One region of the Streptomyces sp. NPDC104814 genome, then DNA from elsewhere that is predicted to be linked to it. Evidence: riboswitches for the same ligand, from Rfam matches in the RefSeq annotation. Region 1 holds a riboswitch; each other region holds the start of a gene.
The links. A riboswitch is a leader RNA that binds a small molecule or an ion and turns the genes downstream of it on or off. The one in region 1 is predicted to bind cobalamin.
Positions count from the first base shown of each region.

Region 1 (10,512 bases):
GCCCTGGACATCACCTGCCGCAGGATCGCGCCGATGCTGAACATCACGCTGCCCAACCTGCCCAGCCCTCAGCAGCAGGGCTTCATCGCCACCCTCAACGCGGACAGCGGCAAGCAGTTCGACTCGGACTTCGCCAACATCCTGCGGGTGACGCACGGGTCGATCTTCAACACGGTCGCGAAGATCCGCTCCACGACGAAGAACACGCTGGTGCGCGCGCTGGCCGACCAGGCCAACGACACCGTGCTCGACCACATCACGGTCATGGAGAAGACCGGCCTGGTCAACTTCGACCAGGCCCTCTTCCAGCAGACCTCCCCGCCGAAGCTGCCCTCGAACGACGTCACCCCGCCACCTCCGGCCGGGGGTCAGCCGCAGGTGGTCCTCACCCCGCCGCCGAACCCGACGTCCGTCCCGGTCCCGCTGCCCGGCGACCCGTCCCCGACGGTGCGCTGACCGAGCCGGGAGCCGGACCGTGGTGCCCGGGCGCTGACCGAGCCGGACCGCGGTGTCCGTGCGCTAGCCGAGCCAGACCGTGGTGTCCGGGCCGAGGCGGCCCTCCTCCAGCGGTGCGCTGGCCAGCAGCACCTCACCGGCCGGCAGCGGCACCGCCCGCTCCGACAGGTTGGCGACACACCGCCAGCCCTGGGAGCGGGCGAAGGCGAGCACCCCGGCCGGGACGTCCTCGGCCCACCGCAGCTCCTCGCCCTCCGCCAGCTTGCGGCGCAGCTTCAGCGCGGACCGGTACAGCTCCAGCGTCGAGCCCTCCACACCGTCCTGCGCCTGCACGGCGTACGACGCGAAGGACGGCGGCTGCGGCAGCCAGGCGCCGCCCGCCCCGAAGCCGTACGACGGGCCGCTCACCGTCCACGGCAGCGGCACCCGGCAGCCGTCGCGGCCCTTGCGGACATGGCCCGTCTGCTCCCAGATCGGGTCCTGGAGCACCTCGGCCGGCAGTCCGGCGACCTCGGGCAGCCCCAGCTCCTCGCCCTGGTAGAGATACGCCGAGCCGGGCAGCGCCAGCATCAGCAGCGTCGCCGCGCGGGCCCGGCGCAGCCCGGCCGCCGGGTCGATCCGGGGCGCGCGGCCGCCGGACAGCAGCCAGGCGTTGTCGTCGGCGCCCGGCGGCAGCATCAGCCGGGAGGCGTGCCGGACGACGTCGTGGTTGGACAGCACCCAGGTGGCCGAGGCGCCGACGGCCCGTGCGCCGGCCAGCGAGGAGGTGACGACCTCGCGCAGCGCGTCCGCGTCCCAGGGTGCCTGGAGGTACTCGAAGTTGAACGCCTGGCCCAGTTCGTCCGGCCGGGCGTACAGCGCGCGGCGCTCGCCCGGCACCCAGGCCTCGGCGATGGCCGCGCGGGGCGGGGAGTAGGTGTCGAGGAGGCGGCGCCAGTCCCGGTAGATCTCGTGCACCTCGTCGCGGTCGTAGAAGGGATGGCTGCCCGGGGGCAGCACCGCCAGCGCCGCCTCGTCGCTCAGCTCGGGCGCGCCGAGGTCGCGCAGCGGCTCGGACAGATCCTTGGCCAGGGCGTGGGCGACGTCCACCCGGAAGCCGTCCACGCCGCGGTCGGCCCAGAAGCGCAGGGTGGTGCGCAGGTCGGCGCGGACCTCGTCGTCGGCCCAGTTCAGGTCGGGCTGCTCGCGGGCGAACAGGTGCAGGTACCACTGCCCGTCCGGCACCCGCTCCCAGGCGCTGCCGCCGAACACCGACTGCCAGTCCGACGGCGGCAGCTCCCCGTGGGCGCCACGGCCGTCCCGGAAGACGTACCGCTCCCGGGCGCGCGAGCCGGGCCCGGCCCGCAGGGCCTCCTGGAACCAGGCGTGCCGGTGCGAGGTGTGGTTGGGGACGATGTCGACGACGACCTTCAGGCCGAGCCGGTGCGCCTCGGCGACCAGCGCGTCGAAGTCGTCCAGGGTGCCGAGGCGCGGGTCGACGGCGCGGTGGTCGGCGACGTCGTAGCCGCCGTCGGCCAGTTCGGAGGGGTAGAAGGGGCTCAGCCACAGCGCGTCGGCGCCGAGCGCGGCCAGGTGGGTCAGGCGGCCGGTGATCCCGCGCAGGTCGCCTAGCCCGTCGCCGTCGGCGTCGGCGAAGCTGCGGGGATAGACCTGGTAGACGACGGCCTGCCGCCACCAGCCGGGGTCGCGGGAGGAGAGATCGGGCACGCGGACTCCGTTCGCCGGTCACGGATCGTCAAGAAGATGACTGTCCATTTCCCGTCGGAAGGGAACACCGCGGCGGCCTCCCGGCTCAGACCCCGTCGGCGGTGCACTGCGCGAGCAGCGCCTGTACGTCCGCGTCGACCACCCGGTAGCGGACGACACGGCCCTGCTTCTCGCCCGCCACCGCGCCGGCCGCCCGCAGCAGCCGCAGGGCCTGGGACACGGCCGGGTCGTTCATCCCGGTCGCGATCGCCAGGTCGGACACGGCGAGCGGGCCGGTGCGGTGCAGGGCGAGCAGCAGGGCGAGCCGGTTGGGGTCGGCCAGCAGGGAGAAACGGTCGGCCCAGGCACGCACGTGAGCGGCGTCGCCGATGGCGGCGATGGCGTCACAGACCCGGTGGCCGTCGATGGTGCGGCGGCCGGCGCGGTCGGAAGGCACGAGGTGCATGCCGGCATTCTCCCGCCCGCACCCCGGCCCCCGCGCAGCGGCTCCGCCCGCGTCCGCCGCCCCTCGGCGTGACCCGTGCCCCTTCCGCCCTGTGATCTTGGATACCTGCTCAGCTGTGCAGCTATGCAGAAGTGGTCCCGCACCCCTACCGTGGGCGGGCCGTGGTGTTCGGGAAGTCGGTGTGGAACCGACGCGGCCCTCGCCACTGTGATCGGGGAGTTCTCGTCCCGTCCGGCTCACGCCGGGCCACTGGTCCTACGACCGGGAAGGCAGGGACGGCGGACGCACGACCCGTCAGCCAGGAGACCGGCCACGGCACTCACGAAGTGATCCACGAGGTGCTGGAGCGTGACCGGATGACCTTGCCCGACCCTGCCCCGACGACGACCACCGCCGCCACTTTCAAGTGGCGCCGCGAGGACACCGTCAAGACCGCCGGGCTGCTGGCCGCCATCGCCGCCCTGCACGTCGCCGCCTTCGGGATCCTCTTCCTGCTCGTCGTGCCGGGCCACTACGAAGTCGGCTCCAAGGCGTTCGGCATCGGACTCGGTGTCACCGCCTACACCCTGGGCGTGCGGCACGCCTTCGACGCCGACCACATCGCCGCCATCGACAACACCACCCGCAAGCTGATGGCCGACGGCAAACGCCCGGTGTCCGTGGGCTTCTGGTTCGCGCTCGGCCACTCCAGCGTCGTCGTCGTGCTGGCGCTGCTGATCGCGGGCGGCACCTCGCTGGCCGGGAAGGTGATGAACGAAGGCTCGACGACCCACCAGGTCCTCGGCTTCCTCGGCACGACGATCTCCGGGACGTTCCTGTACCTGATCGCGGCGCTCAACCTGATCGCCCTCGTCGGCATCCTGAAGGTGTTCCGGGCGATGCGCGCGGGGACGTACGACGAGCAGGAGCTGGAGGCGCACCTGGACTCGCGCGGGTTCATGAACCGCATCCTGGGCCGCCTCACCAAGTCGGTATCCCGGCCCGGGCAGATGTACCCGCTCGGTTTCCTCTTCGGTCTCGGCTTCGACACCGCCACCGAGGTCACGCTGATGGTGATGGCGGGCTCCGGCGCGGCCGCCGGCCTGCCCTGGTACGCGATCCTGTGCCTGCCGCTGCTGTTCGCCGCCGGGATGAGCCTGTTCGACACCCTGGACGGCACGTTCATGAACTTCGCCTACCAGTGGGCGTTCTCCAACCCGGTGCGCAAGGTGTTCTACAACCTGGCCATCACCGGCCTGTCCATCGCCGTCGCGTTCGTGATCGGCACCATCGAGCTGGTCGGCGTCCTGCACGACAAGTTCGGCCTGCGCGACGGCGTCACCGCCTGGATCGCCGACATCGACCTGGACAACGTCGGCTACCTCATCGTCGGCCTGTTCGTCCTGGTGTGGGCGGCGGCCCTGACGTACTGGAGGCTGGCCAGGGTGGAGGAACGCTGGACGGCCTCCGCCACTGCCGACTAGGGCCTGTCGTTTGGATCATCCCGGCGTCGCGGGGTCTGGCACGCACATCTGCCGCGTTGTCGTCGGTTGCCAACGCTCCGCGTTGGCGCCCTCCTCCGCCTTGCAGCTGCACGCACCAGACCCCGCTCGGGTCGGCCGAGACGCACCGCAGCTCGAGGCCGGCCTGATCCAAACGACAGACCCTAGCGCTCGACCGTCTCCAGGTACAGCTTGACGTAGCGGTCGACGTCGACCTCCAACGCGACGTCGACCAGGGGCTGTTCGCGGGCGCCCTCGTGGATCTCGGACTCGCCGGGCCGGGGGCGCCGGTCGACGACGGTCTGCCCGCGTCCCGGCCCCGGCGCCAGCGACACCTCCACCGGCAGCAGCCGCGTCGTCAGGCCCGCCGGGTCGGCGACCGCGCACACCGCGCCCGCGTCACCGAGGCCGCCCGCCTCCTCGGCCTCGGGCTCGCCGCCCTGCGTGGTCGGCCGGTGGGCGAGCAGCTCACCGGCCAGCCGGGTCCCGGGCTCACCGCTCGCCCGCATCCGGTGCACATCGCTGCCGGGCACGACCACCCGCATGAACACGTCCAGGCCGTACATGGTGATCGGCACCCCGGCCGTCAGCAGGATCGCCGCGGCCTCCGGGTCGTGCCAGACGTTGAACTCCGCGACCGGCGTGGCATTGCCGGTGGCGACCGCGCCGCCCATGAAGACGATCCGCTCGATGTTGCGGGTCACCTCGGGATGGGTGCGCAGCAGCAGGGCGATGTTGGTCAGCGGCGCCGTCGGGATCAGGGTCACCGGCCGTTCGCTGGCGAGGATCTCCCGGCGCAGCAGCGTCACCGCGTCGACGTCGGCGGGCCGGCGGGCCGGTGCGGGCAGCCCCAGGTCGCCCATGCCGTCGTGGCCGTGCACGTGGCGTGCCGACCGCGCCGGCTCGATCAGCGGACGCTCAGCGCCCCGCCCCACCGGAATCTCCGGCGCCCCCGCCTGCTCCAGCACGGTCAGCGTGTTGCGCACGACGCCGTCCACGTCGGTGTTCCCGGCGACACAGGTGACCGCGCGCAGATCCAGACCGGGGTGACGCACGGCGAACAGCAGGGCGAGGGCGTCGTCGACACCCGTGTCGCAGTCGATGATCACGGGGATGGGTTGAGCGGCCACCACGGCCTCCTTCCGTCGTCCCCCGACGATAAGCGCCGCGGCACCGGGAGCGCATGTGTCGCCCGGACGGTCCTGTGCGCTGGTCGTCCGGCGATCACGGTGCTGACCTGGACCTACGCACCCCGCCCCGCCCAGGAGCCCCGATGCCCCGACCCCCGGCCCCCGCCGCCCTCGCCCTGACGCTCGCCGCCGGCACCCTCCTGACCGCCACCGCCTGCTCGGGCCGCTACCTCGACATGGAGGAGGCCCCCACCGGCACCCCCACCACGTCCGCCGCCCCCCGCACGGCACCGGCCTCCCCCACCACCACCCCCGCACTGACCGCCGCCCAGGCCCAGGCGGTCCTGGTCACCGAATCCGACCTCGGCCCGGCCTGGACGCCCACCCGGGGCGCGGCGACCTGGCGGGACGGCATGCTGAAGACGACGGGCGCACCCGGCGACTGCGCCCGCTTCCTCGACGCCCTGTACTCCGACGAACTCCTCGGCTCCCCGGCCCGCGCGGTCGTCGGCCTGGACGACACCGACACCGGCGCCCAGCTGCGCTACCAGGTCTCGGCCCAGCCGCCCGCCGACGTCGACCGCACCCTGGCCTGGCTCGCGACGGTGCCGCGCACCTGCGCGCACTTCACCGCGACGACGGACCGGGGCGTGGCCCAGGACGTCCAGGTCTCCCCCGCCTCCCTGCCGCCGGTCGGGGACGCGAGAGCGGGCCTGCGTGTCACGGTGACGGCCCCACCGGCCGAGGGCGCACAGGACCCGACGGTCCTCACCCTCGACGTGGCGGTGGTCCGCCAGGGCACGGACGCGTTCACCCTCACCAACGGCGGCCTCTCCGACGTCCCCTCCGACGCGACCCAAGTAGCGGTCCAACTGGGAGCCCTGCGCCTGGCGGAGGTCCGCAAACAGGGCCGAGCACAGGTGTAGACCAACGCCGACCGAGGACGGACGGCCCCGACTCACGACGCACCGCAGGCGCGGCAGCAACCACCCACCGGACGGCAACGGGCCGCCGCAGGCAAAAAGGGGCGCGGGGAACGGCGCGAGAACCTCTCACCGCCCCGCACCGAAAGACAACCCGGCGCCGCAGGCACCACGCACCCGGCCCCGCCACCCACGACACCCAGTCCACCCCCAACTCCCCCGGTCACCCTTGCCGTTGGCTTCCGGCAGCCCCTAGGTTGAACAGCGACTCAAGCCCACTCGACAAGTCACTGTCATCGCCCGCCCGCTGCGAGGTTGCCGTGCACGTCCGCCCCTCCGCACGCCACGACCAGCCCTATGCCCGCCCGCGCCCGGCCGGTGCGACGCCCGTCACCCGGGGCGTCGTCGCCGCGGTCCTCGCCGTCGCGGCGCTCATCACGGCGGCCAACGCCTGCCCGGCCAAGGCCGCGGCCCACCCCGCCACCGCCGTACAGCCCCGCTGGCCCGGCCACCCGTAGCCGCCGGGCCACCCGTAGCCGCCCGGCCCCCAGGCAGACTTGGCGCCCGCCGGCCGTCAGTGCGGCAGCTCCCGCCTCAGCGCCCGGTCCAGCGACTTCGCCAGTTCCTGATCGCTCGGCACCTGCGCGCCCCCGCCGCCCGGCCCCACGTCGTACAGCGGGCCCAGCGTGGTGATCAGCGTGCGGGACACCGCGCCGTACAGGGGGGTGCGCGGGCGCTGCACGGCCCCGCGCAGGGCCGGCAGCAGGATCTGCCGCCGGTAGCTGAGGCCGCCGAGCCGGTCCGGTGGCGTCCGGCCGGGGCTCTCGCCGGTCGGGGAGGCCGACGGTGTCTCCGCGTACACCGGCGCGTGCGTGCACGCGGCACCGTCCTCGTAGGCGGACGCCCGCGTCGCCGCGAACCCGGCCCGCAGCAGACAGCGCTCGCTGTCGGGACCGGTGAGGAAGCGGATCAGGTCGTACGCGCGCGCCGCCCGCTCGCCCGCCGTCGTCGACGTCACCGCCAGGTCCTGCCCGCCGAGCACCGCCTTGCCCGGCAGCCGGGTCACCCCCAGGTTGTCCTTGAACGTCCCGTACAGCGTCGGGTACACGTACGGCCAGTGCCGCAGGAACGTCGTGCGGCCCTGCGCGAAGTCGTCGAGCGAGCGCGCCTCGTCGGAGTCGTAGGCGTCCCGCAGCGTGTACGCCGTCCCGGTGCGCCGGCGCAGTTCGCCGATCCCGGCCGCGAGCTGCTCCTCGTCGCCCCGGTAGCGGCCCCGGGAGTCGGTGAGCCGGACGTCGTCGCCCCACGCGGAGGCGAACGCCTCGACGGCGTTGACGGTCCGCCCCTCGTAACCGTCGAGCTGGGTGGTCCAGCCGGCCTCGTACCCCTTCGGCCGCGTGCGGTTGAGCGCCTCGATCAGCGCCCGCAGCTCGTCCCAGCTCACACTGGTGCCCAGATCGCTGCGCCCGCTGACCGCCGCCACCTGGTCCCGCCGGTAGTACAGCAGTCCGACATCACTGTTGAACGGCACCGCGTACCGCTCGCCGTCCCACTTCGCGGTGTCGTCCACGGACGGCACGAGATCGGGCCCGCGTTCCACGGCACTGTCCGGCAGCGGCTGGATCAGCCGGGCCGCGGCGAACTCCGGGACCCAGGTCACGTCCAGGTTGACCACGTCGTAGGACGCGCTGCCGGACTGCAGCGCACCGAGCAGCTGGCTGCGCTGCGCGTCGGCCGAGCCGGGCAGTTCCACCAGCCGGGCCCGGTAGCCGCCCTCGGGCTGCGTGCGGTTCCAGGCGTCGATCAGCTGCTGCCGGATGCCGCCCTTGCCGGTGACGTCCCGCCCGCTGGCGACGACGATCCAGTGGGACGACGACGAGGAAGCGGGCGTGGTGTCCTCGTCCGTGCCGCCCGTACCGGTGCAGGCCGTCACGGCGAGCAGCGTCAGCACGGCGGCGATCCGCCGCAGTCCCGTCCCTGCCGCGGTCCTCCTCCTGCCCGGCCTCATTCCTCCCCCGTCCCGGTCCGTGCGACCTCGTCGTGCAGCGCCGCCCCCAGGTCGTCCCCGGGGTCCAGGCAGCGCCCCGAACTCGCCGCGGCGACACGCGCGTCGGGCCGGCCGCCGTCACACCCGCCGTTGGCCAGCGACACCATGACGACCGGCACACGCGCCGTACGCGCCCGCTGGAGGACCTCGTCGAGAGCGTGTCCGCTCAGCCGGTTGTCGTCCTCGTCGTCGGTGAGGTAGACGATCAGCTGCGGCCGCTGGTCGTCGGTGCCGCGGCCGTGCAGGAACTCCAGGGCGTCCAGCAGCGCCGCGTGCGGGTCGGCCTCGGCGTCGCGCACCCGGGCCCGGCCGGCGGGATCGAGGGCGCGGATGCCGTCGGCACGCCGATGGGCGCCGAACGGCAGCAGCTCGGTGTGGGTGGGGCCCAACGTGCCGGCCACCGCCCACACGCCGTACTCGTCACGGTCACCGAGCCCGCCCAGGGACTGCTTCAGCAGGCCCGGGCCGCCGCTGGGCCCCTCCCACAGCCCGGCCATGGAGCCGGAGCTGTCGAGCAGGAACAGCACCTGGCCGGGGCCGCCCGCGCTGCGGTAGCGCTCCAGCGCCGCGTTCATCGCGGTCGGCTCGGCGGCGTGGCGCGGGGCGCCGGGGTCCGTCGCCACGCCGGGCGCCGCCCTGCCCGGGCCGAGCAGCCGGTGCGGGGCGTCGGCGGAGCGGAAGCCGTAGTCGCCGAGGACCTTGCGTCCGCCGTCACCGTCGAGCCAGTCGTGGAACCGCTGTACGGCCTCGTCCCGGGCCTGAGCGTCCCGGTCGCCGTCCTCCCAGCGCACCCGTACGAACGCCGGCTGCAGGGCGGGCACGTCGTCCGGGTACTGCGCGACGCGCCCGGCCCGCACCATCTCCGAGGCGCAGCCGAGGCCGCTCTTGAGCAGGAACTCGGGCGCGAGCACGGCGGTGCGCCGGTCCTGGTCGGGGTCGTAGGGCAGGGAGCACAGCAGCTCGCCGGCGGTCCGCGCGGGCGACCCGCTCTGCCGCACGCTCCGTTCGGCGGCCCGGGTGTCGTCCCCGCCGGCGTACAGCCCCAGCGTGGCGAGGAGCGCGGCGTCGGTGAACTCCGGGTCCGGCCGCAGGACTTGCGCCCGTCCGCCGCGCGCCTCGAAGCGGGCGACCAGCTCGGCCAGCCCACCGCCGGACCCGGCCCCCGCCCCGGACCCGGCGGACCCGGTGCCACCGGACGCGGCGGACCCGGCGGACGCGGAGCCGTCACCGGCCGGCACCGCGAGGACCACCGGGGAGTAGGCCAACGGCTGTCCCAGCGGCTCCACATGCGCGAAGACCCGCTCTCCCTGCCCGGCGGTCACCCGGGTGACGTCGGCGGGGGAGGCCGGGATCCACACGTCCGGCTGCGGGCCGACGTCCCGCTGCGGATCGTCGTCGTCGCGCGGCTGCTGCCAGGCGTCGGTGCGGTCCCGCAGCGCGGCGACCGCGTCGGCGGCGCCCGCGCTGTCGACGGTGATGCCGGTACGGCGGCAGCCGTCGGCGGTGTCCGACGCGAGGTAGGCGTCCGCTGCCGCGGTCAGCGCCGGCTCCAGGTCGGGGTCGGTCAGCACCCGCAGCTCCAGCGGCGGGGCGCAGGGAGCGTGATCGCCGAGCAGGACGGCGACGGCGTAGCCCCCGGCGGCCGTGGCGGCGAGGACGAGCAGCAGGATCAGCCAGAGGCGCAGCCGGCGCCGCAGCCGGGCGGCCGTCTCCCGGCCGAGGGCGGCGACCGCCCGTAACACGCCGCGCCCCACGCGCCGGGGCGCCCGCTGGGGCCGGGGAGCCGGTTCCGGCCGGGGCGTGGGCGTGGGCGGGGGCCCGGGCGCCGGTCCACGGGCGACCCCACGCAGCAGGACGTCCTGCCCGGGCTCCCAGGCCGCCTGCGGATCCTGGTGGTCGCCGGCCCCGGTGGGGACCCGCGCCTTGGCCATCCGTTCCTTCAGCGCGGCGTACAGCTCGGTCAGCCACAGCTCACCGCTGCCGCCGGCGCCGTCGGGTCCGCTCGTGTCGAGGGCGCGGACCAGGTGCCGGGTGAAGGGGGTGGCCCGGTTGCCGCCGCCGGGGTGGATGAGCCGGTTGGCCTGCACGCTCATCAGCAGCAGGAGTTTCTGCCGTTCGCGCGGCTCGAAGCGGTGCCAGACACCGGCGGCGTTGCCGGCGTAACAGCAGTCCAGGATCACCACGATCCGCTCGGCGCTGCTGGCCGCCAGCACGGCGAGCACCTCGGTCAGCGCCACGGCGCCGGGGAACACGTCGTGCCGGCCGCGCGCCACGCGCGCGTTGCGCATCTGCAGGAAGAGTTCGTCACCGGCGGCGGTGACGA
Region 1 is NZ_JBVJOL010000011.1:193,000-203,511, forward strand. It holds gene ACZ64A_RS30880 (DUF4142 domain-containing protein) at 1-456, shown strand, start outside; gene ACZ64A_RS30885 (glycoside hydrolase family 13 protein) at 520-2,163, opposite strand; gene ACZ64A_RS30890 (ArsR/SmtB family transcription factor) at 2,249-2,608, opposite strand; cobalamin riboswitch at 2,754-2,937, shown strand; gene nicT (Nickel transporter NicT) at 2,965-4,071, shown strand; gene ACZ64A_RS30900 (nucleoside hydrolase) at 4,254-5,219, opposite strand; gene ACZ64A_RS30905 (hypothetical protein) at 5,363-6,145, shown strand; gene ACZ64A_RS30910 (hypothetical protein) at 6,463-6,660, shown strand; gene ACZ64A_RS30915 (extracellular solute-binding protein) at 6,717-8,093, opposite strand; gene ACZ64A_RS30920 (substrate-binding domain-containing protein) at 8,147-10,512, opposite strand, start outside.

Region 2 (10,512 bases), on a different contig from region 1:
CTCCAGTCAGTTCTACGGCCTGAACGAGGACCTGCATCCGGAGCGCTGGTTCGCCGCGTTCGAGTGGGAGGACCTCGGAGAGTTGTCCGGCCGGGATGTGCTGCACCTCCAGTGCCACCTCGGCACGGAGACACTCGCCTTCGCCCGGCGTGGAGCCCGGGCGGTCGGCCTGGACTTCTCTGAGGCGTCCGTGATGGCCGCGCGGAACCTCGCCGCGAAGTCGGGCCTCGGCGTCACCTACGTCCAGGCCAACGTGTACGACGCCGTGACGGCGCTCGAGGGCCGGCGGTTCGACGTCGTCTACACCGGCAAGGGCGCCCTGTGCTACCTGCCAGACCTCGAGCGCTGGGCGGATGTGGTGACCAGGCTGCTGCGGCCGGGCGGGCGGTTGTACGTGGTGGAGTTCCACCCGCTGCTCAACGCACTCGGTCCGAAACCCGGTTCGGGTGAGGGACCGGAGTTGCTGCTGCGCCACGACTACCTGGGGGGCTCCGGTCCGGTGCACCGGGATGCCACCTACACCTACACCGACGGCCCAGCCGTCGAGGGCGCCACGAACAGTTACGAGTGGATGCACGGAGTAGGAGAGGTCGTGAACGCGTTGACGGATGCGGGAATGGGCGTCCGGCGACTGCGGGAGAGCGAGGAGCTTCCCTGGCCGCGATGGCCGCGGATGGTCCGTACAGACTCTGGCTGGTGGCGGCTGCCCGAGCCGCGGATCCCTCTTTTGTACGGCCTGCTGGCCGTTCGTTGATCGTCCTTCCCCCGGCAGCTTGACCCGTCGGTGCGGCCATCGGACCGAGCGCCTGCGGTCGACGCTGGCCGCGGTCGGCCCCGCGCCGGCCGGGCGGCCCGGTACCCGCGAGGAGTCGTGCGCCATCCGGGAGGTCGCTCCGTTCGTGCACCTCACGGGTCGCTTCGAGGTGGCCGACCACGATCCGGTGCGACTGACCGAATCGGAGTGGCGCATCAGGGCCTTGCCGAGGCGGCGACGGCGGAAGAGGCTGTGTCGATCGCGGTTGGCCGTCTGCCTTCCGATCTGGGACCCGTCACGCTCGGAGCAGAGTGAACAAGCCAGGTCGGGCTCGGCGAGGATTCCGCAACTGACCAGGCGCTTGGGCTTGTTCCGGCTGCTCTCGAGGTTCTTCGGGGTGAGGTCGAGGGCCTGGCACTGTTGCGGGCCCGCGGCGGCTTCCGCGCCTCGGCGAAAGCGGCGAGGATCTGCTGGTGCCGCGGGTGAAAAGAACCCAGACGTGTGTGTCGGTCGAAGCCCGGCACGGCGGATACTCTTCGGTCCGTCTTCGGTGACAGCGCGGGCCTGCACGCAGTAATGGCGCGAAACGGCAGTATTCGGCCTGCTTCTCCAGGCCATGCGCTTCGAACCACTTGATGCCCTGTGACATCGGACGCAGGCCTTGGGCGAGTTCGGGCGTCCTCGCTCCGCAAAGCGGTAATCAGCTCGCCGAACTGACGCACGCTCAGGCCGGTGAACGGGGCAACCCAGGGCGGCTCCGGACGCCGTGAGCACACTGAGCCAGGGCGGGATCATCTCATCGGGTCGCTCCACCACGCCCAAGCTGAATCCGCCGCTCAGTGGAACCCGTGAACCAACTGGATCGTGCCGACGATATGGGCGACTCGTCAAGTTCCTCGGAAGAAGATCGGCTGCTCGAAGAGCCGGGACGGCCAGGCACGCCAGGAAGAGACCGACGCTCTCGCGACCACGCGCAAGACTCAGGACGTCATCCGTGACCATTTCAGACTGGCTCTCCCCCGGCACTTGCTCGAGAGCGGGCGCCTGCCGTCCGTCGTTCGCCCGCACCTCACCGCCCTCATCCTGGTAACTGGACGTCGAGGCCGGCGCGTCCGGGACGGAGGCCGTACTGCCGGCGTCGGCGGCGGGCAGCGCGCCGGCGAGCGGCGAGCGTTCGGACCGGTCACTGTCGTGCCCGGAGACTGGATCGCGCTCGACGCATTGCAGACCGCACACAAACAGCTGATCAGACGGGACCTCCGCCCCGGCCCCGGTCACGCTGATGTCGCCTCGTCTCCGGCCAGGAATGGATGCAGCAGCTTGAGCAAGGCGCGCGGGCGGTGCAGAGGGATGATGTGGCCGCAGTCTTCGATGACGTGTCCGGTGAGATCGTCGGTGACCGGGCGGAGCTGACGTTCCAGCGCGGCACCGACGGGCCGGGCACCCAACGCCATGGTCGGCACCCTCAGGCGGGCGGTGGCGACCGCCTGCTCGATCTGTACCGCGCTTTCGGGCAGAGCCCGGTAGTACGAGAACGCGCAGCTCAACGCCTGGCGGCCGGTGTAGGCGCGGACGAAGGCGTCCCGGAGGGCCGGGCGTACCCCGTCTCCGAGCGTGCCGGTGCACAGGAACCAGTCGACGTAGTCGGCCTCGTGGCCCTCCAGCACGGTCTCGGCGAGGCCGGGCGCGGCGGAATGGAAGCCGAACCACCACGGCGGCCCGTCCGCGAGGAAGTCCTCGGCGCCAGGCAGCCTGCCCAGCAGGGACTCCATGACGACCAGGCGCCGGACGAGACCCGGGCGACGCAGGGCGAGGAGGAAGGCCGGCGCGGTACCCGCGTCGATACCCACCACGGCGGCCGAGGACACTCCGAGTGTGGTGAGAAGCGCCTCGGCGTCCTCGGCCAGGGTGACCGCGTCGTGTCCGGAGGCGGCCCGGCTGCTCGCCCCGAACCCGCGCAGGTCCGGAGCGATGACGCGGTAGCGGCCGGACAGGTCGGCCATGACGTCCGTCCACAGCTCCCAGGTGTGCGGGAAACCGTGCAGCAGCAGTACGGCCGGGCCCGATCCGTCGAGAGCGACGTTCAGCTCGACACCATTGACGGGGACGCGGCGCAGCTCGGGCATGGAGAGACTCCAGGTGCGTGGTGAGGAATAGTGACCAGGACACGCTAGGGAACTATGGTGGTCCGTCCAAGACGGCACTTTCCCTTCAGGTGGTGAGCCCCGAGTGACCGCATCAAGGCGCGGCGAGCCCAGCCGGCGGCCCGGTGAGCGCGGTGACCTGCTGGATCCGCGCTGCCCGACCCGGCAGTTGCTCGACCGTATCGGCACCAAGTGGACGTCGATGGCGGTCAAGGTGCTGGCCGAGGAGGCTCCGGACGAGATCCGTTTCGCGGAACTGCGGCGCCGTATTCCTGGCATTTCACAGAAGATGCTGTCTGTCACCCTGCAGAGCCTGGTCCGCGACGGCCTGGTCGCGCGCCGAGTGGAACCCACCGTGCCGCCCGCCGTCCACTACCGGCTCACCGAGCTCGGCCTGTCCCTCGAAAGACCGCTCTCCGCCCTGCGGGTCTGGGCCGAGACACACATGCCGGAGATCCACCGCAGCAACCAGCTCGCCGACGAGTCGTCCGCCCACTAGGAGCTCGATCACGTGGCTGCTCCATGCCGGACTCGTGATGGGCCACGGGGCGGGGGGATCCGAGTGATGCCGAGTGGGAACGGCTGCTGCCGTTCCGGCCGGTCAGCAACAGGCGTTGCAGAAGGTGGCCGGGACCACTGGCAGCTGATCGGCGGGGTTCTTCAGCGGGTCCGGGGACCCGCGCACTGCCCGCGCGGAACTCAGCACCGAGCAGATCAGGTGTTCCTCGCGGCCGGCGTCCTCGTCGGGACTCCTCCGTACGGGGAAGGCCAGGGCGGGCGCGAGCAGTGAAGACCAGCCGGGGACGCCGCACCTACGGCCAGGTCTTCATGGTCATCGCGCCCTCCGGGGCGGCGTGAACACGTACAGATCAAGAATGTCGGGGCAGGGGGCGATGCCGGGGCCGCCGGCCTGTACCCAGGCGGCGATGTCCTCGGTGGCGTCGCGGTCGTTGACGAGGCCGATCCAGACCGGACGAGCGACGCCGGCGGCCCGTGCGGCGGCGGAGGGCTGGAGGACGATCACGTTGGCGTGTTCGCAGACGTCGAGGCAGTCCGAGACGCGTACGGGGGCCTCCTCGGCCAGGCGTGTGAGCTGCCGGTCGTGGTCCACGCCGGTGACTTTCCGGCTCCCGCAGCAGCAGTCCCGGCAGACGACGACACGGCACGGCACCGGTTCGGCGGGGGTGTGCTCCGTGCCCGCTTCTTCAGATCGCTGTCGGGGCATCGCTCGTCACGTTCCTCTCCGGGGGAGACGCGTCCCGGGCGGCCGGGCGCAGGAAGCGGATCACGGGGTGGCCGGGGTCGTGGGTGATCTCGGCGCGGACGCCGTAGACCTGCTCGATGAGGGCGGGGGTCAGGATGTCGGCGGGGGTGCCCTCGGTGACCGCGCGGCCGTCGCGCAGGACGAGCAGCCGGTCGCAGTACATCGCGGCGAGGTTGAGGTCGTGCAGGGCGATCACCGTGGTGACCGGCAGGCTCGCGACGAGGGCCAGCAGGTCGAGCTGGTGCTGGATGTCGAGGTGGTTGGTGGGTTCGTCGAGGAGGAGTTCGCGGGGTTCCTGGGCGAGGGCGCGGGCGATCTGGGTGCGTTGGCGTTCGCCGCCGGAGAGGGTGTGCCAGGACTGGTCGGCCCGGTCGGTCAGTCCGGTGCGCCGCAGGGCCTCGGCGACGGCTTCCGCGTCGGCCGCCGTCGGCGGTGTCCAGGCGCGGCGGTGCGGGATGCGGCCGAGAGCGACGACGTCCCGGACGGTCAGTTCGGTCTGGGTGTGGGCGTGCTGTTCGACGGTGGCGATCCGGCGCGCGGTAGCGCGGCGGCCGGCCTCGGCGAGCGGGCGGCCGTCCAGGGTGACGACTCCGGCGGTGGGGGCGAACACCCCGGCCATGAGTCTCAACAGCGTTGACTTTCCCGACCCGTTGGGGCCGAGCAGACCGACGGTCTCGCCTGGCCGGAGAGCGAGGGTGACGCCGTCGATGACGATCTTGTCGCCGATGCGTCGCACTACACGGTCCGCACGCAGGCTGTTCATGTCCTCCTCCGTCCGCGGTAGAGAACGGCGACGAACGCCGGTACGCCGATGAGGGACGTCACCACGCCCACCGGGACCTCCTGAGGGTCGAGGAGGGTGCGGGCCAGGGTGTCCACCCACACCAGGAACACGGCCCCGGTCAGCGCCGTGACCGGCAGCAGTCGGGCGTGGCCCGCGCCGGTGAGGGCACGGGTGGCGTGCGGGAGGACCAGGCCGACGAAGCCTATCGCGCCGGCGCAGCTGACCAGAGCGGCGGTGAGGAGCGCGGTGGCGCAGAGCAGGACCAGCCGGGTGCGGGCGACCCGGATTCCGAGTCCCGCGGCGGCCTCGTCTCCGAAGGCGAAGGCGTCCAGCGTGCTCGCATACCCGAGGCAGAGGACGAGAACCACCGCCAGGACGACGGTGCAGAGCAGCACCTGTCCCCAGTCGGCGCCGGTGAGCGATCCCAACAGCCAGAACAACACGCCCCGGGTGGTCTCCGCGTCGGCCGAGGTCAGGACGATGAACGAGGTCAGCGCGGAGAACAGCTGCATGACCGCCACCCCGGACAGTACGACCCTGTCGGTGCTGCCGCCGAGGGTGTGGCTGAGCAGCAGCACCAGGCCGAAGCAGAGCAGCGCCCCGAGGAAGGCGCCCGCCGACAGGGATATCACTCCGCCGCCCACCCCGAGCACGACCACGGCGACCGCGCCCGTGGACGCCCCGGAGGAGACCCCGAGCACGAAGGGATCAGCCAGCGGGTTGCGCAGCAGTGACTGCATCACTGCCCCGCACACCGCGAGTCCGGCCCCGCACACGGCGGCGAGGAGGGTGCGGGGCATGCGCAGGTTCCACACAATGCCGTCCCGCAGCGGCGCCAACGTGCTTTCACCGAGGCCGAGATGGGCCGCGACGGAGGCCCAGACGTCCTCCGTGGAGATGTCGGCCGGGCCGATCGTCACGGCCACGGCGATCGACGCGAGCAGGGCGACCAGCCCGCCGCCCGTCAACAGCAGGGAACGGGCGCTCACTCGGGCGCTCACTTGGCAAGTCCGAAGTGCCGCAGGCCGGCTGCGACTTTCTCGATCCCCTCGACCGTACGGATGGACGGGTTCATCGCCTGCCCGCTCAGCAGGACGTACCGCTTCTTCTTCACCGCGGTCAGACCGCGGGTGGCGGCGTTCGTCTCCAGGAAGCGGATCTTCGCTTCTGCGGTCTCCGCGGTCTGCTGCTTGCGGGTCAGATCGCCGATCACGATCACATCGGGGTCACGGTCGGCGACCGTCTCCCAGTTGATCTGGGGCCATTCGTCGTGGGTGTCGGCGAACGCGTTCTTCGCGCCGACCGCGCGGGTGATGGCGCCCGGGGCGCCGCAGCAGCCGGCGAGGTAGGGGGACTGGGAGTTGGCGAACCAGTACATCAGGGAGACACCGGAGGCGTTCAGCCCGTCGGTGGCGTTGCGCACCCGCTCCTTCAACTCGCCGACGAGCTTCTCGGCACGCTCCTCGACGCCGAACACACGGGCCAGATCGCGTATCTCGCCGTAGACGGCGTCCAGGGTGAGCGGCTTGCTGCGCGATCCGTCGCCGCCGCGGTCGTTGTCCTTGCCCGAGCAGTCGGACGGTGACACGTAGGTGGGCACGCCGAGCTTCTCGAACTGCTCGCGGGTGGCGACCCCGCCCTTGCCGAGGGTGGAGACGAACGAGGCGGTGACGAAGTCGGGTTCGGCGCCCAGGACCTGCTCGAAGGAGGGGTTGTTGTCGGCGAGGCGCGGCACAGACGTGTTCGCCTTCTCCAAGCCCTTCATCACCGGGTCGGTCCAGGTCGCCGTACCGGCCATGCGGTCGGCGAGGCCGAGGGAGAGGAGGATCTCCGTGGTGCCCTGGTTGAGGGAGACGGCCCGCTTCGGGGGCGCCTTCAGGGTGACCTCGTGGCCGCAGTTGTCGAGGGTCACCGGGTAGCCGGCGGCCGAGGTCTCCTGCGACTTCGCGTCGTCGCCGGAGGAGCCGCAGGCGGTGAGCAGCAGCGCGGACGCGAGGAGAAGCGCCGGGGTGCGGGGAAGAGCGGGGGTGCGGAGCACGGGCATGCCTTTGGGGTCGGGGCTCGTACGCGGAGCCTGGCCTACGGACGTCCGTCCGCGCCGGGACGCGGAGGTGCCAGCAGGTCTTCGGACTCGGGTTCGCCCGGTCGGGGCGCCTTCCCGGTCTCCCAGTGGCGTCGTGCCCCGCCCGTCCCCCTCACCGCTGCGCGTCAGCTCCGGATTCGCACCGGATTCCCTGGCCTCGGATGTGGCTCGACTGGCCCGCTGAGGCTATCAAGCCCGTCGTGGGGTCAGAGCGTGCGATCGGTCACGGGGTGCGTCACGAACGTGCTGGTGTTCTGGTCGATCCGCAGGGCTGACCGAGTGGCGGTGCGCCGCGCTGGGGGCAGTCGAGGCGTTCACAGACCCGGCACCCATGCCGATGGGGCTGGTGGCGGCGGCGCTGGTGAGGTCAAGGCCGTCGGACACGGGCTGAGGGCCCGCTCCGTCGCAGGGGTGAGGGTCCCCCGCGCGGCGTGACTGGGGAAGGGCGGGAGGCGCGTGTGCGGTGGGCTTCCCGCCCGGTGGCCTGCCCGGCGGGGTGTGGTCCGCCTCACCGTCCCGATGATGGGCGTCCCGCTCTCTTCTCTGACGGTGACCCCGTAGGCTGGCCGGTGCAGCTGGTTCGCCCCGTCCGCCAGGCGGGATGCGTCGCAAGAGGGAACCCGGTGGGAATCCGGGACTGCCCCGCAGCGGTGAGCGGGAACGACCGCCGTCATACGCACTGGGTCCGAGGAGGGCCTGGGAAGCGACGGCCAGTAGGTGTCTCGTACGACTTCGTACGACGAGACGTGCCCGCGAGTCCGAAGACCTGCCAACTGCCCGCGCCCGAACCACTCGTGCGCGGACATCCCGGTGACCTCGAGGGCGGGTCGGCGAACACACCGAACGGACGGCCGCCGGCCGACACCGTCCGGCACGTTGTTCCTTCGCGCTCTCGTCCCGTCGCCGGGATCTCAGGGATTCATCTCGCGAAGGAGATCTCCGTGACGACCAAGCCCGCAAGCGCGGCAGCACGGGCCACCGTGTACGGCTACCCCCGCCAGGGACAGGGCCGGGAACTGAAGAAGGCGATCGAGGGCTACTGGAAGGGCCGCGTCACCGCTGACGCCCTCCGCGCCACCGCCGCCGGCCTGCGCCGTACGAACTGGCACCAGCTCACCGAGGCCGGCATCCACGAGGTGCCCACCGGCGACTTCTCGTACTACGACCACGTCCTGGACACCACCGTCATGGTCGGCGCCATCCCCGCCCGCCACCGGGACGCGGTCGCGACCGACCCGCTTGAGGGCTACTTCGCGATGGCCCGCGGGACCCAGGACGTCGCGCCGCTGGAGATGACCAAGTGGTTCGACACCAACTACCACTACCTGGTCCCCGAACTCGGCCCCCACACCGTGTTCGCCGCCGATGCGACCAAGCAGGTCACTGAGCTGAAAGAGGCCCTGGCGCTGGGGCTCACCGCCAGGCCCGTGCTGGTCGGTCCAGTCACCTACCTCCTCCTGGCCAAGCCCGCACCCGGCGCGCCCGCCGCCTTCGAACCGCTCACCCTGCTCGACCGCCTGCTGCCTGTGTACGCAGAAGTCCTCGCCGACCTGCGCGCCGCAGGGGCCGAGTGGGTCCAACTGGACGAGCCCGCCCTCGTCCAGGACCGCACCCCAGCCGAACTCAACGCGGTCACCCGCGCCTACCGCGACCTCGGCGCCCTCGTCGACCGGCCCAAGCTGCTGGTGGCGTCCTACTTCGACCGGCTCGGGGAGGCCCTGCCGGTACTCGCCAAGGCCCCGGTCGAGGGTCTGGCCCTGGACTTCACCGAGGCCGCCGCCACGAACCTGGACGACCTCGCGGCCGTCGGCGGCCTGCCCGGCAAGCGCTTGGTGGCCGGCGTCGTCAACGGCCGCAACATCTGGGTCAACGACCTGACCAAGTCCCTGTCCACCCTGGGCACCCTGCTCGGGCTGGCCGACCGGGTCGACGTGGCCGCCTCCTGCTCCCTGCTGCATGTCCCGCTCGACGCCACCGCGGAACGGGACATCGAGCCGCAGATCGTGCGCTGGCTCGCCTTCGCCCAGCAGAAGGCGCGTGAGGTCGTCACCCTCGCCAGGGGCCTCGCACAGGGCACCGACACGATCACCGCCGAGCTGGCCGCCAACCGCGCCGACCTCGCCTCCCGTGCGGGCTCGCCCATCACCCACGACGCGGCCGTGCGCTCCCGCGCCGCCGCGGTCGCCCAGGCCGACGCCCGCCGCTCCCAGCCCTACGCCGAACGCGCTGCGGCCCAGCGCGCCCACCTCCGCCTGCCCCTCCTGCCGACCACGACGATCGGGTCCTTCCCACAGACCGGTGACCTGCGCACCGCGCGGGCCGACCTGCGCGCCGGCCGCATCGACACAGCAGGCTACGAGGAGCGGATCAAGGCGGCGATCGATGAGGTGATCGCCTTCCAGGAGAAGGCCGGCCTGGACGTCCTCGTGCACGGCGAGGCCGAACGCAACGACATGGTCCAGTACTTCGCCGAGCAGCTCACCGGCTACCTCGCCACCCAGCACGGCTGGGTGCAGTCCTACGGCACCCGCTACGTCCGCCCGCCGATCCTGGCCGGTGACATCTCCCGGCCCGAGCCGATGACCGTGCGCTGGACCGCGTACGCCCAGTCCCTCACCGGCCGGCCGGTCAAGGGCATGCTCACCGGCCCGGTCACCATGCTCGCCTGGTCCTTCGTCCGCGACGACCAGCCCCTCGCCGACACCGCCCGCCAGGTCGCCCTGGCCCTGCGCGACGAGGTCAACGATCTGGAGGCGCACGGGACTTCGGTGATCCAGGTGGATGAACCCGCCCTGCGTGAGTCCCTCCCCCTGCGCGCCGCCGACAGGGCTGAGTACCTGGACTGGGCGACCGAAGCCTTCCGCCTCACCACCAGTGGGGTCCGCCCGGACACCCAGATCCACACCCACATGTGCTACGCCGAGTTCGGCGACATCGTCCAAGCGATCGACGACCTCGACGCCGACGTCATCAGCCTGGAGGCCGCCCGCTCCCACATGCAGGTCGCCCGCGAACTCGCCGCCTACGGCTACCCGCGCGAAGCCGGCCCCGGTGTGTACGACATCCACTCGCCTCGCGTACCGAGCGCCGGGGAGATGGCGGGGCTGCTGCGCACCGGCCTCAAGGCCATGCCCGCCGAGCGACTCTGGGTCAACCCCGACTGCGGCCTGAAGACCCGCGGCTGGCCCGAGACCCGCGCCTCCCTGGAAAACCTGGTCACCGCCGCCCGCACCGTCCGCGGCGAGCTGCCCGCCTCCTGACCCTGACCGGACGATTCTTCGGCCTGGGACGCCACGCGCAAGGGCCCCGACCGTGATGCGTCCACCGGGCGGAACGCTGACGGCCGAGTATCCCTGCTCGGCCGTCAGCAACAGCCGGGGGGGCCACGTCGGGATGGACGCCGTTGCGGATGAGCATGGCATCGCGCAGGGTCCCGGGGCCGCGTCACCCACAGGATCTGCTGCGCGGACGACCACGCACTCC
Region 2 is NZ_JBVJOL010000009.1:348,676-359,187, reverse strand. It holds gene ACZ64A_RS28205 (class I SAM-dependent methyltransferase) at 1-754, shown strand, start outside; gene ACZ64A_RS28200 (DUF6193 family natural product biosynthesis protein) at 785-1,069, shown strand; gene ACZ64A_RS28195 (alpha/beta fold hydrolase) at 2,029-2,880, opposite strand; gene ACZ64A_RS28190 (winged helix-turn-helix transcriptional regulator) at 2,984-3,397, shown strand; gene ACZ64A_RS28185 ((2Fe-2S) ferredoxin domain-containing protein) at 3,731-4,123, opposite strand; gene ACZ64A_RS28180 (ABC transporter ATP-binding protein) at 4,104-4,925, opposite strand; gene ACZ64A_RS28175 (FecCD family ABC transporter permease) at 4,922-5,935, opposite strand; gene ACZ64A_RS28170 (ABC transporter substrate-binding protein) at 5,944-6,990, opposite strand; cobalamin riboswitch at 7,046-7,221, opposite strand; partial or broken gene ACZ64A_RS28165 (short-chain fatty acyl-CoA regulator family protein) at 7,236-7,410, opposite strand; cobalamin riboswitch at 7,589-7,817, shown strand; gene metE (5-methyltetrahydropteroyltriglutamate--homocysteine S-methyltransferase) at 7,971-10,289, shown strand.
Region 2: linked by a shared signal. The riboswitch ahead of metE (5-methyltetrahydropteroyltriglutamate--homocysteine S-methyltransferase) and the one ahead of nicT (Nickel transporter NicT) in region 1 are both predicted to bind cobalamin.

Region 3 (10,512 bases), on a different contig from region 1:
CGCGGAAGCCGCCGCGCGAGGCCGGCCATGGCTCTGCGCATTGCGGGGTCGCCGGTCTCGCTTCGCAGGCACATCACCGCAGTGGAAAACCAGACCCATGACACCGACAGGAGGAGCAGCCGCGTGACCAGCCGCGTTGCCTTCGTCTCGCCCGCCATGTGCCGGTCGCTGCGGCAGGCCCGTTTCTACGACGGAGACTCCATCGACGACATCGGCGCGGCCCGTGCCCGTGAGGCCGCCGGGTCACTGCCCGCGCCTGCGCGTGTCCTCATCTCCCCGAGTGTGCGCTGCCGGGACACGGCGGCTGCCCTCGGCTTCGATGGCGTGGAGTCGCCAGAGCTGGGCGGCCTGGACGTGGGCCGCTGGCAGGGCCACACACTGGATGCGGTGGGGGCTGCCGAACCGGAAGCCGTGGCCCTCTGGCTCGCCGATCCGCGCAGCGCACCCCACGGGGGTGAGTCCGTACATGCCCTGTGCCAGAGGGTCGCGCAGTGGCTGGAGGAAGCGCGAGCTGTCGAGGGTCGCACGCTCGCGGTCGTCGAGCCGGAGGTGGTGCGGGCTGCTGTCACAGCGGCGTTGGGGATATCCGCCACGGTCTTCTGGCGCCTCGACGTTCCGCCGCTGACGGTGACCGAACTCAGTGGACGGGCCGGGCGCTGGAATCTGCGGCTGGGACAACCCCTGGCCGTGCGTGACGTCGATGAGAACCTGTGACCGGTTGTTCAGGACGTCGAATCCCGGTGGCGACGCAGCAGCGCCGCCAACTCGCAGCGCAGGCAGGAGTTGTCGGTGTTCTTCTGGGTGGCCCGTTCTTCGCGGCACCTCGTCGAAGGCGTGTGGACCTGCTGCTCGCAGCCCTCTCCTTGTGCAGCTACCAGTGCCTCCAGGTCGTGAAGGAGCTCTTCGGTGCGTTTGGCTTGCTGGCCGAGGACCCGGACCCGGGCGCTCTGCCCGCCGATCTGCCGTCGGCTGGCGATCAGTTGGTCGTATTCCTCCAGGGTGAGGGCGACCGCCTGGCGGCCACCGTGGGTTATGTGGCGCGGCTGGGGGGTTCTGGCCACTCGGCTCCTCCGCTCCTGGACTGAGTGGTCCGCATCTGGTCGAGCTGCCTGTCAGTGCCGTTCGTGTGGCTGGGTGTGCTTCGGTGCCCGGGGAACGCCAGAGGGCCCCCGGATGGTTCCGAAGGGGCCCTCTGTTGTCTGGAAGGAATCAGTGCGCGGCCGGAACCACGCGGCCGCTCGCGGCCGTTGCCGGCTTGGGGTTCAACAGGCGTTCCGCCAGTTCACCGAAGAGCAGGCCGAAACCTGTCCACAGACTCAGCTGGATCGCCAGGGCCGAGAGCCGGAACCGCCAGAGCAAGGTGGCCGGGAAGTCTTTCGGCACCTCGTTGATGACAGGCAGGAACTGGTAGGCCAGGCCGATCACGACGGCGAAGGCCGCCACCGCGACCACCGTCGCCCACCAGGTGCCCAGGCCGGGCGCCAGGCGCTTGCCCAGGAGGGTGGCGGCGACCGCGAGGAGGACGCTGAGCAGCATCATCAGGAAGTACAGCGTGGTCCGCTTGCTGATGGTGTCGGGATCGCCGACCGACGGCGGGTTCGCCGGATACTTCAGGAAAGGCACGACATAGACGGCGAGCAGAGCGCAGCCGGACAGCAGCAGCGCCGTCGCCCGCGGGCTGAAGCGGCCCACGCGGCCCAGGGCGAAGCAGTAGGCGAGAGCGGCGATGCCGCCGAAGGCGACGCCGTACACGAGGACGCCGGTGGCGAGGCCGGCGGTGGATTGCAGGGAGCGGGAGACGACCTCCATCTCGTGCTCGTGGGAGTGCGCCGCCTCGAAGCTGATCGCCTTGTCGACGTTCGGCTCACCGAGGAGGTAGGCGACGAGGAGGGCGAACACGCCGGCCGCGAGACCGGCGAGCATGCCCCGCACGAGGAGGTTTCTTACCGATGCGGAGTTCATGGGAGTCGGGCGCCCCTCGCGTCAGTGGCAGGGGAAGCCGAGCAGGTGGCGGGCGTCGTGTACCCACTCGTGGACGTCCGTGCCGTTGAACACGGAGGTGGCGCCCTGCTCGGCGCCGACAAAGTACAGCAGGACCAGCATCAGGATGCCGAAGAAGACCGCCCAGGGAGCTATCGCCTTCAGCGGCAGCTTCGCGGGGATGGCGGGAGTGGTGGCTGTCGGCTGGGCGACGGTCTGCGCCATGGCAGAACCTCCTCTGGGAGTTCGCGTCCCATCTCGGTGGTGCACTGGACGACGGCCACGGGTCTGACTCACCGGACACCTGCGGTGTCTGGCACACAGTGGCGCGACCGTGCCGGATTCCCACCGGCTTCCGTCTCGCCGTCGTCGATATCGGACAGACCGTACCGCGTGACACGAGCACGGCCAAGACCGCCTCAGCCTGCGTGATCTTCCTCTCGCAGCGGGCGGGGCGGAACGGGTCTCATGGGAAAAGGGTTCGAACCAGCCTTCTCACCGAGCTGCACAGGTATTCCTCGCGATCTCGTCCGCCGGGCGCCCGAAGAACACCTCGAACCACTCCAGTGCCTTGGTCCGGTCACTCACGCACATGACGCTGTACAAGTCCACTCGGGTCGCTTCTCACCGCCGTGTCGGAAGTTTTCCACTGGCGCCGCGTCCTCGAAGGGGACATGGACGACGTCGGGGCGAGCGAAGTAGCGCCTTGTGTGGGCGCCGACGGCGAAGACCCCCTCCCCGGCACCCACGAGCGTCAGCGTCTCCTTGAACGCATCGCCGACGGACCGAGTGCGATCGGTCTCCCAGCGGGTGTCCGGCGCGGCGCCCGGTCCTGGCGCAGGGCTTCCGGCAGCGTCGGAGAGGTGCGGAAACGGGCCCGGCGTCGGCAACCGGCCGCGGGTGCGGGCCGTCGACGGCACCTGGGGGCGGGTGTTCACCGCGCCGATGGCCCATCCGCCGCGATCCGGCTCCCGGCCTGGGCCGCCGGGCAGGGCCGACGCCGATGAGGACTTCGGCCGGGCGGTCTCGGTGGACTCCCGGATCGTGCGGCTCACCAGCGTGCGGTCGGGTCCCGCACAATGGGGTCGCCCGATGTCCGTCCCGACCGAAACTGCGGAATTCCATGAGCCCTTTGATCGACCGGACTCGAATGGAGTCGGTCTTCAGCGCCGATGATCTGGTCGCTCTGGACGACGGTGTGCTGGCTGCCGTCGCGCATGAGCCGACCAGGATCTTCCTGCGCGAGGTCGGGCTGCCGGACCAGGTGGGCTGGTTCGAGTGGGACCGGTTCCTTCTCGACGGTGACCTGCGGATCGGCGGTGAGGCGTGGCAGGCCGTCGCGGAGAAGTACCCGAACTGCGCATTCGACATGTCGGCCTGGCTGACGCTCGGAGGGATCGCCCTTGACGACGTCATCGTCGATACCGCCACCGGCATCGTGTACTGCGTGCCGGAGGAAGGTGCGCCGCACCTGCTCAACAGCAGCATCGACGCCCTGGCGTACTTCCTGCACGCCCTGGAGGAGGAAAGGCCGGAGTACGACGCCGAGGCCGGCACCGACGAGGGTGTCGACCCCGAGGGAGCCGCGGACAGGCTTTCGCATCGGATGCGCCAAGCCGATCCCGCCGCCCTGCAAAATCCCGAATCGTCCTGGTTCGCGGTGCTGCGGTATGTGCGCAACCTTCTGCGGGGCTAGGGGGCTTGGTTGACGGGTGGTCTGCCGCCTCGGCTGCCGCGTCGCAGACACGATGGCCGCGTCGGTCCACCGGGACGGGGGGCGCGGCGCGGATGCCGCGTCGGCGCAGGTGTTCGCGGATCGAGCGGGACGAAAACGCTACTCTCCGAGCCGAGACCCGCGGCGTCTCTGGAGCCCATTTCCTCGGCGAGGTGGGCGGCAGCCGCCGGCTGCGCTCCGGCCCAGGTGGTCGCCAACGGTGGACTCGAAAGCGGGACTTCGCCGTGGAGCCAGTCCTCGTCCACGGTGATCATCGGCCGGTCGGGCCGGGTACAGCGTCCACGAGGACCGTCTCCTTTACGAAGCCGCATCCACCGACGGCGACGGGCGGGCGAGGCTGTGCAGCAGGTTGCCGAGCGCGGCGGTGAGGGTGGAGTGGCCGGCCTGGAACGTCACGCGGGGCCGTGTGCCGTACGTAAGCCGCTTTCTCCCGGCTTGCGTTCACCTCAGAGGCGAACGACACGAGGAACCGCTTCGCGCATCATACGTAGACCTTGAGTCACTTCAGTCGCTGTGGGGCTGCCATGGAGCGATCCCACCGGTGCACTTGTCCGAGAGCCTCGTTCACCCGGCGGCGGTGACTTGAGCGGACTGAGCCATGGCGGGCAGAGCCCAGCCCGGCCATGGTGCTGCCCTTCAAAAGAGCATTTTGTCCCGTCAGGGCTGTTTGAGAAGTGAGAGCGTTCGCGGGCGGACGACGCGATTCAACCGAACAGGCTCTGGCAGCGAGGGATCAGGCCGAGCTCGAAAAGACCGCTGCCCTCGAAGAGAAGGAGAAGGCGAGAAGGGGCGGGCCGCCGGAAGCCGGCCGCCAGGCCAGTCGCCGCCGGCGTTGTCGGCTTCGTGGCCATCAGGGCGCTGCCTGCGCCCTGGTGAGCGGCACCGGGTCTTCCCGGGCAGTGAACCACGACCGTGGGCAGGCGGGCGGTTCACGGGCCACCGGATCGCGGGGTCGGTCCGGTGGCCCAGAACGCGGGCTTGCCCGACGCCGCTCTTGGCTCGGGTGGCGGCTCAGCGGAGCAGCAGGGCGCGTATCACCTGGGTGATCTCGTCGGGCGCTTCCTCAGCCATGAAATGCCCCGCGCCGGTCAGCCGGTGTTCCAGGTCCGGCGCCCACACGCGCCAGACCGCTGCGGCGTCGTAGCCCAGTCGCGCACCCCAGTCCTGCTGGACGACCGTCACGGGCATGGCCAGCTGCGAGCCGGCGTCCTGGTCCGCTTGGTCGTGCGTGACGTCAATGCCCGCCGAGGCCCGGTAGTCCGCGACGATCGACGGCACAGCCGCGGCGCTGGCCCGCAGGTACGCGGCCCGGACCGGTTCCGGCATGGCCGCCGGGTCGCCGGCCCAAGCGTCGAGGAAGGAGCCGAAATAGGCGTCGGCACTGTTGGAGATCATCGTCTCCGGCAGACCCGGCGGCTGCGCCATGAGGAACAGGTGGTAGCCAACCGCTGCCGGGACACCGTGCAGGACGTTCCACATGTCCAAGGTCGGCACAACGTCGAGAATGCCCACGTGTGAGAGGGTCTCGGGATGGTCCAGGCCTGCCCGGAAGGCAACGAGAGCGCCTCGGTCGTGGCCGACCAGGGCGAAGCGCTCATGGCCGAGGGCTGCCGCCAGGGTGACGACATCGGCAGCCATGGTGCGCTTGGAGTACACCTCAGGACCGGTGGCCGCCGGCTTGTCACTGGCGCCGTAGCCGCGCAGGTCGGGACAGATCACCGTGTGCTCGTCGGCGAGCCGCTCGGCTACGTGCCGCCACATCAGGTGGGTCTGCGGAAAGCCGTGCAGCAGCACGATCGGGCTGCCGCTGCCGCCGACGGCAGCAGCGAGCTCCACTCCGTCCGCGCCGGGCAGACGGACGTGGTCGAAACCGGGGATGGCGAGCGTCATGAAGGCCCCCTCCTGGGGTCTGCGGACCGAAAGCCTCGGTCCGAGGACGGACGGGATCAGCGTGGGCGACGGCGATCAGCAGCCGATCAGTACGCTTCGACGCCACAGATCCGCGGCACGGAAGATGGAGGACATGCGAATCGACGTACTCGGTGCCGTGCGGGCCCTCCATGACGACGGCACCCCCGTCGACCTGGGCGGACCCCGCCACCGCGAGGTGCTCGCCCGGCTCGTCGCCGCCGAGGCACGGATGGTCCCCACCGACACCCTCGTGGACGACCTGTGGGCCGAGCCACCGGTGCGCGCCGTGGGTGCGTTGCGTACGTTCATCGCCGCGCTGCGCCGCGCCGTCGAACCCGACCGGCCACCCCGCACCCCGCCGCGCATCCTTGTCACGGAAGGACCCGGCTACGCGCTGCGCCTGCCGCGCCACACCGTGGACGTCCACCGGTTCGAGGACGCCCTGGCCCGCGCCCGGCGTACACCCGATGCGCTGCCCGACCTCGAGGCGGCCCTCGCAGCCTGGCGCGGTCCCGCCTACGCCGACGTGACCGACTCCTCCTGGGCCCAGCGCGAACGTACCCGGCTGGAGGAACTGAGGCTGGAGGGGAGAGAACTGCGCGCCCGTATCCTCCTCGACTCCGGTTCAGGAGCCGAGCTCATCGCCGAACTGGGCGCCCACGTCACCGAGCACCCCTGGCGCGAGCAGGCCTGGGGACTGCTGGCCCGCGCACTGCACCGGGCAGGCCGTCAGGCAGATGCGCTGGCCACCCTCCGCCGCGCCCGCACGATGCTCGCGGACCAGCTTGGGCTCGACCCCGGTGCCGACCTCCAGCGCCTGGAGACGGACATACTGCATGGAACTACGATGATCCAGGCGCCGCGTACTGTGTGGACCGCCGGCGTACGACTCGGACCGCGCACCACCGTCGAACTGGCCCGCACCCTGGCACTGGCGGGTGGCGACGCCCTCATCCATTCGCGGCGCGACCGCCTCGCCGCCGTCCAGGCGGCGGAGCGCACCGGAGACACCGCGCTGACCGCCCGCGTCATCGGCGCCTACGACGTGCCCGCCCTCTGGAGCCGGGCCGACGACCCCGAGCAGTCCCGCGCCGTCGTCGCGGCGGCCGAACGCACACTCACCGCGCTCGGCACCGACGGCCCGGCCGAACTACGCGCCCGCCTGCTGGCCACCGTCGCGGTCGAGAGCCGCAGCGCCGACCTGTCCGCCGCCGCACGCAGGCGCGCCGGACAGGCGGCGCGCGAGGCCGAGGCGCTGGCCCGGGAGCTGGGCGATCCTGCCCTGCTGGCGTTCGCCCTCAACGGCAAGTTCCTCCAGTCCTTCACCCGGCCCGGACTCGCGGCAGCACGGGACGTGATCGGCGCCGAGATCCTCGACCTGACCACCCGGCACGAGCTGCCGGACTTCGCCGTGCTCGGCAGGCTCATCCGCCTGCAATCCGCCTCCGCTGTCGGCGACCTCGACGGCGCGACCGCACACGCCGAGGCCGCCGAGCAGCTCGCCGTCAGCACCGAGGCCACTCTCGTCCCCGTACTCACCGGCTGGTTCCGGGCCCGGATCACGGCCGCGCGCAGCGCCGAACCGGGCGGACCGACGGCCGCCACGGCCGCGGCGCAGTACCGCGCCGCCGAAGACGCCCTCGCCGGGACAGCAGGCATGCCAGGACTGCACCGCGGCCTGTTCGCCCTCGCCCTCCTGGGCCTACGCCTCCTGCACGGCCGCCCGGCGCCCACCGATCCCGCCCTCGACTGGGGGCCGTACCGCCCCTGGACGCGCCCCTTGGTGCTGCTCGCCCAGAACCGTGACGAGGAAGCCCGTACCGCCCTGACTCTCACGCCCGAACCACCCCTTGATCACATGCAGGAGGCACTGTGGTGCCTGACGGCCCACGCCGCCGCCCGCCTCGACGAGCGCCCGGTCGCCGCCCACGCGGCAACGGCCCTGCGCACCGCCCAAACGGAACACGCGGGCGGGGCGAGTGGGATGCTGACGCTGGGGCCGGTGACGCGGTACCTGGCGGAGGCGGAAGCTTGCGCGAATGAGCGATGACCGACATCGTCCGCAGCCCCGCCTCCACCTGTCCGCCCCACCCACCTGTCCGCTCCACGCTGACCGGGCAAGACGGGTCCCGGACCAGCCCAGCCCCATGTGCACAACCGGTCGTCAGCACTCCTCGGAAACCCACGCCGGTAACAAAAGCCTGCCGGACACGGCGTTGTGGGGTGGTGTCCTGCGTCGTGTTCCACAGCGGGTGGCGCATGCCCTGAGAGACGCTGACGCTCGCCTGCGTTTCAAGCTCGGCCGCGCTGCATGCGCGGTCTGCGGCAAGACATGGCCGTCGGCACGGCAGCAGTGGCCTTCACCGCAGCGACCGGCCCTATCTGGCCGCCGGCCGCCACACTCTGCACAGTGCCGCGCCTGGTCAGCGTGGGACGGGTGCAGTCCGGCGCCCACCAGGGCCTGTCCGCGGATCATGCCGGGGCCGCCCACTGGCGCTGAATCGCTGTGGCGTCCCGCCGGACAAGGAGCTGGGTGGAGCAGGTTGGGCCCCGGCGTTAAATGCCTCGACATCGGTCGCGGTGATCGGGGACGCTTCGCGCGATGACCAGAATCGACGACACCCCACCCGCGTGGGACGAGCGCACCCAGCTCACCACCTTCCTCGACTACGCACGTGACACCGCCCGCGCCAAGTGCGCCGGCGTCTCCGCGGACAACGCACGCAAGGCGCTCCTGCCGGGCTCACCCCTGATGACCATGAGCGGGCTGATCAACCACCTCCGCTGGGTCGAGTACTACTGGTTCCAAGTGGTCTTCCTCGGCGAGGAGGACCGGGGCCCCTGGACCGAGGAGGACCCCGACCGCGAGATGCGTATCGCCGTCGACTTCCCGCTCACGCAGTTGCTCGACGAATACGCCGAACAGAGCGCCCGCTACCGCGAATTGGTCGCAGCGAACGGCCTGGAGAAGCATGCCCAGCGAGCCGTCCGCAACGGCCTCCACGTCGACCTGCGCTGGATCCTCCTCCACCTCACCGAGGAGACGGCCCGCCACAACGGCCACCTGGACATCCTGCGCGAGATGCTCGACGGCACGACCGGCGACTAGGGTCCGTCTTCCCACGGATCTTGCCCAGAGCGGGAACGACGCAAGACTGACCGCTGCCTCGTAGGAGGTGGCGGTCTTGTCGTATCTGGTCGCGATCCCGCGGAAGCCCTTGAGCCGGTTGAAACAGCGCTCGACGGTGTTGCGCCGGCGGTATGCCTCCCGGTCGAACCCGGGTGGCCTGCCGCCGCGGCGGCCCCGGTTGAGCCGGTGGCGCCGCTGGTCGGCCTTCTCCGGGATGGTGTGTGCGATGTCGCGTTCGCGCAGGTAGGCGCGGGAGCCGCGGGAGCTGTAGGCCTTGTCGGCGATGACCTGGTCAGGCCGGCAGCGAGGTCGGCCCAGGCCGGTGCGGGACCGCCGTCCAGGGCGTAGCGGCGGAAGCGGGTCCAGACGGCGAAGACGGACCCTGGACCACCACGAGCAACGCCGACTGTCCGGATTCTGAAACTGGTCCGGCCGTCACAACCCCCGGTCGCAGCCGCCCCGCCCCTCCCTGGGGATCGGGCCCTCGAACGGCGAGGACGGCTCGCGCCGGGCCAGGGCGTCGAGCCGTCCTCAGGGGTGGTGTGTGCGTGCGCTACCGCGCGACCGGACTCAGCGGTGGTGGGCGGCCGCCCAGGCCAGGGCCGGCACGAATCGCAGGGCGTCGATGGTGCCGACGCCGGTGGCCATGTCGTAGCCGTTGACAGCCTTGTAGCCGGTGACGCCGGCGTAGCTGTTGTCGGTGCCGTCGTTGACGTCGATGACGCCGGTGCCGCGGTGGCGAGCCAGGCCGTAGAGGGCTTCGTTGATGTCGCCGACCCGGTGTCCGGCGACCTGGTCGGCGAGGGCGACGATGCCGGAGAACAACGGGCTGGCCTCACTGGTGCCACCGGAGACGTCCCAGCCGCTGGCGGTCGGATCGAAGCTCGAGTAGATCCAGGCCCCGCCGTTGACCGCGGCAGCCATCGACACGTCCGGGGTGCCGCGGCGGGCGCCGACGACCTTCTTCACGCCGTTCTGGAAAGCCGGGCGGGAGAAGACGTGTGACTGGCCGCCGCCGCCCGCGCCGTTGTCGTTGTAGACGCTGTCCGGCTTGACGCGCCGGCCCTGGTCGTCCAGGTGCAGTTGCGTGCCGCCGATGGAAGTGACCAGCGGGTCCGAGGAGGGCCAGGAGTTGACACGCTCCTTGTAGTAGCCCTTGCCGTCCGCGGTCGCGTCGGTGGCACCGCCGTCGCCGGAGGAGGCGAGCACGGTGACGTGCTTGCGGTTCGCTTCCTGGAAGGCGTAGCGCAGCTTGGCGATGCTGGAGAAGTCGCCCTTCTCAAAGCCGGGGAAGGTGTTCTCGGTGGCGCCGAAGCTCTGGGTGATGACGTCGCCGACACCGCGGTCGATGAGGTACTTCTCGGCATCCATCATCTCCGGCAGACCGGTGGTGCCCTCGGTCTCGGCCACCGCGGTCTCCACCAGCACGATCCGGGCGCCGGGTGCCACGGCGTGCGCCATCTCGACGTCCAGCGTGCTCTCTCCGGCCCAGCCCGTCATGTCCGCGTTCTTGGGGTCGAAGACGGGGACCTTGCCCCACTTGACCACCTGCACCTTGGTGCTGGGCAGCCCGAACTGCTTGCTGTAGACGTCCAGGTCGTGCTGGATCGTCGGCGACCCGAACGAGTCGACGATGACGATCGTGCGTCCCTTGCCCGTGATGCCCTTGCGGTACAGCGGGTTGAGGTTGTACGCGGTGCGGTACTGGAGCGGGTTGTAGCAGGCGATCTTCCACTTGGCCTGGCACTGATCGGTG
Region 3 is NZ_JBVJOL010000009.1:338,143-348,654, reverse strand. It holds gene ACZ64A_RS28155 (histidine phosphatase family protein) at 124-714, shown strand; gene ACZ64A_RS28150 (hypothetical protein) at 723-1,061, opposite strand; gene ACZ64A_RS28145 (CbtA family protein) at 1,210-1,962, opposite strand; gene ACZ64A_RS28140 (CbtB domain-containing protein) at 1,984-2,205, opposite strand; cobalamin riboswitch at 2,241-2,384, opposite strand; gene ACZ64A_RS28135 (SUKH-4 family immunity protein) at 3,113-3,676, shown strand; gene ACZ64A_RS28130 (alpha/beta fold hydrolase) at 4,727-5,605, opposite strand; gene ACZ64A_RS28125 (AfsR/SARP family transcriptional regulator) at 5,739-7,676, shown strand; gene ACZ64A_RS28120 (DinB family protein) at 8,229-8,735, shown strand; partial or broken gene ACZ64A_RS28115 (transposase) at 8,754-9,092, opposite strand; gene ACZ64A_RS28110 (S53 family peptidase) at 9,327-10,512, opposite strand, start outside.
Region 3: linked by a shared signal. The riboswitch ahead of ACZ64A_RS28140 (CbtB domain-containing protein) and the one ahead of nicT (Nickel transporter NicT) in region 1 are both predicted to bind cobalamin.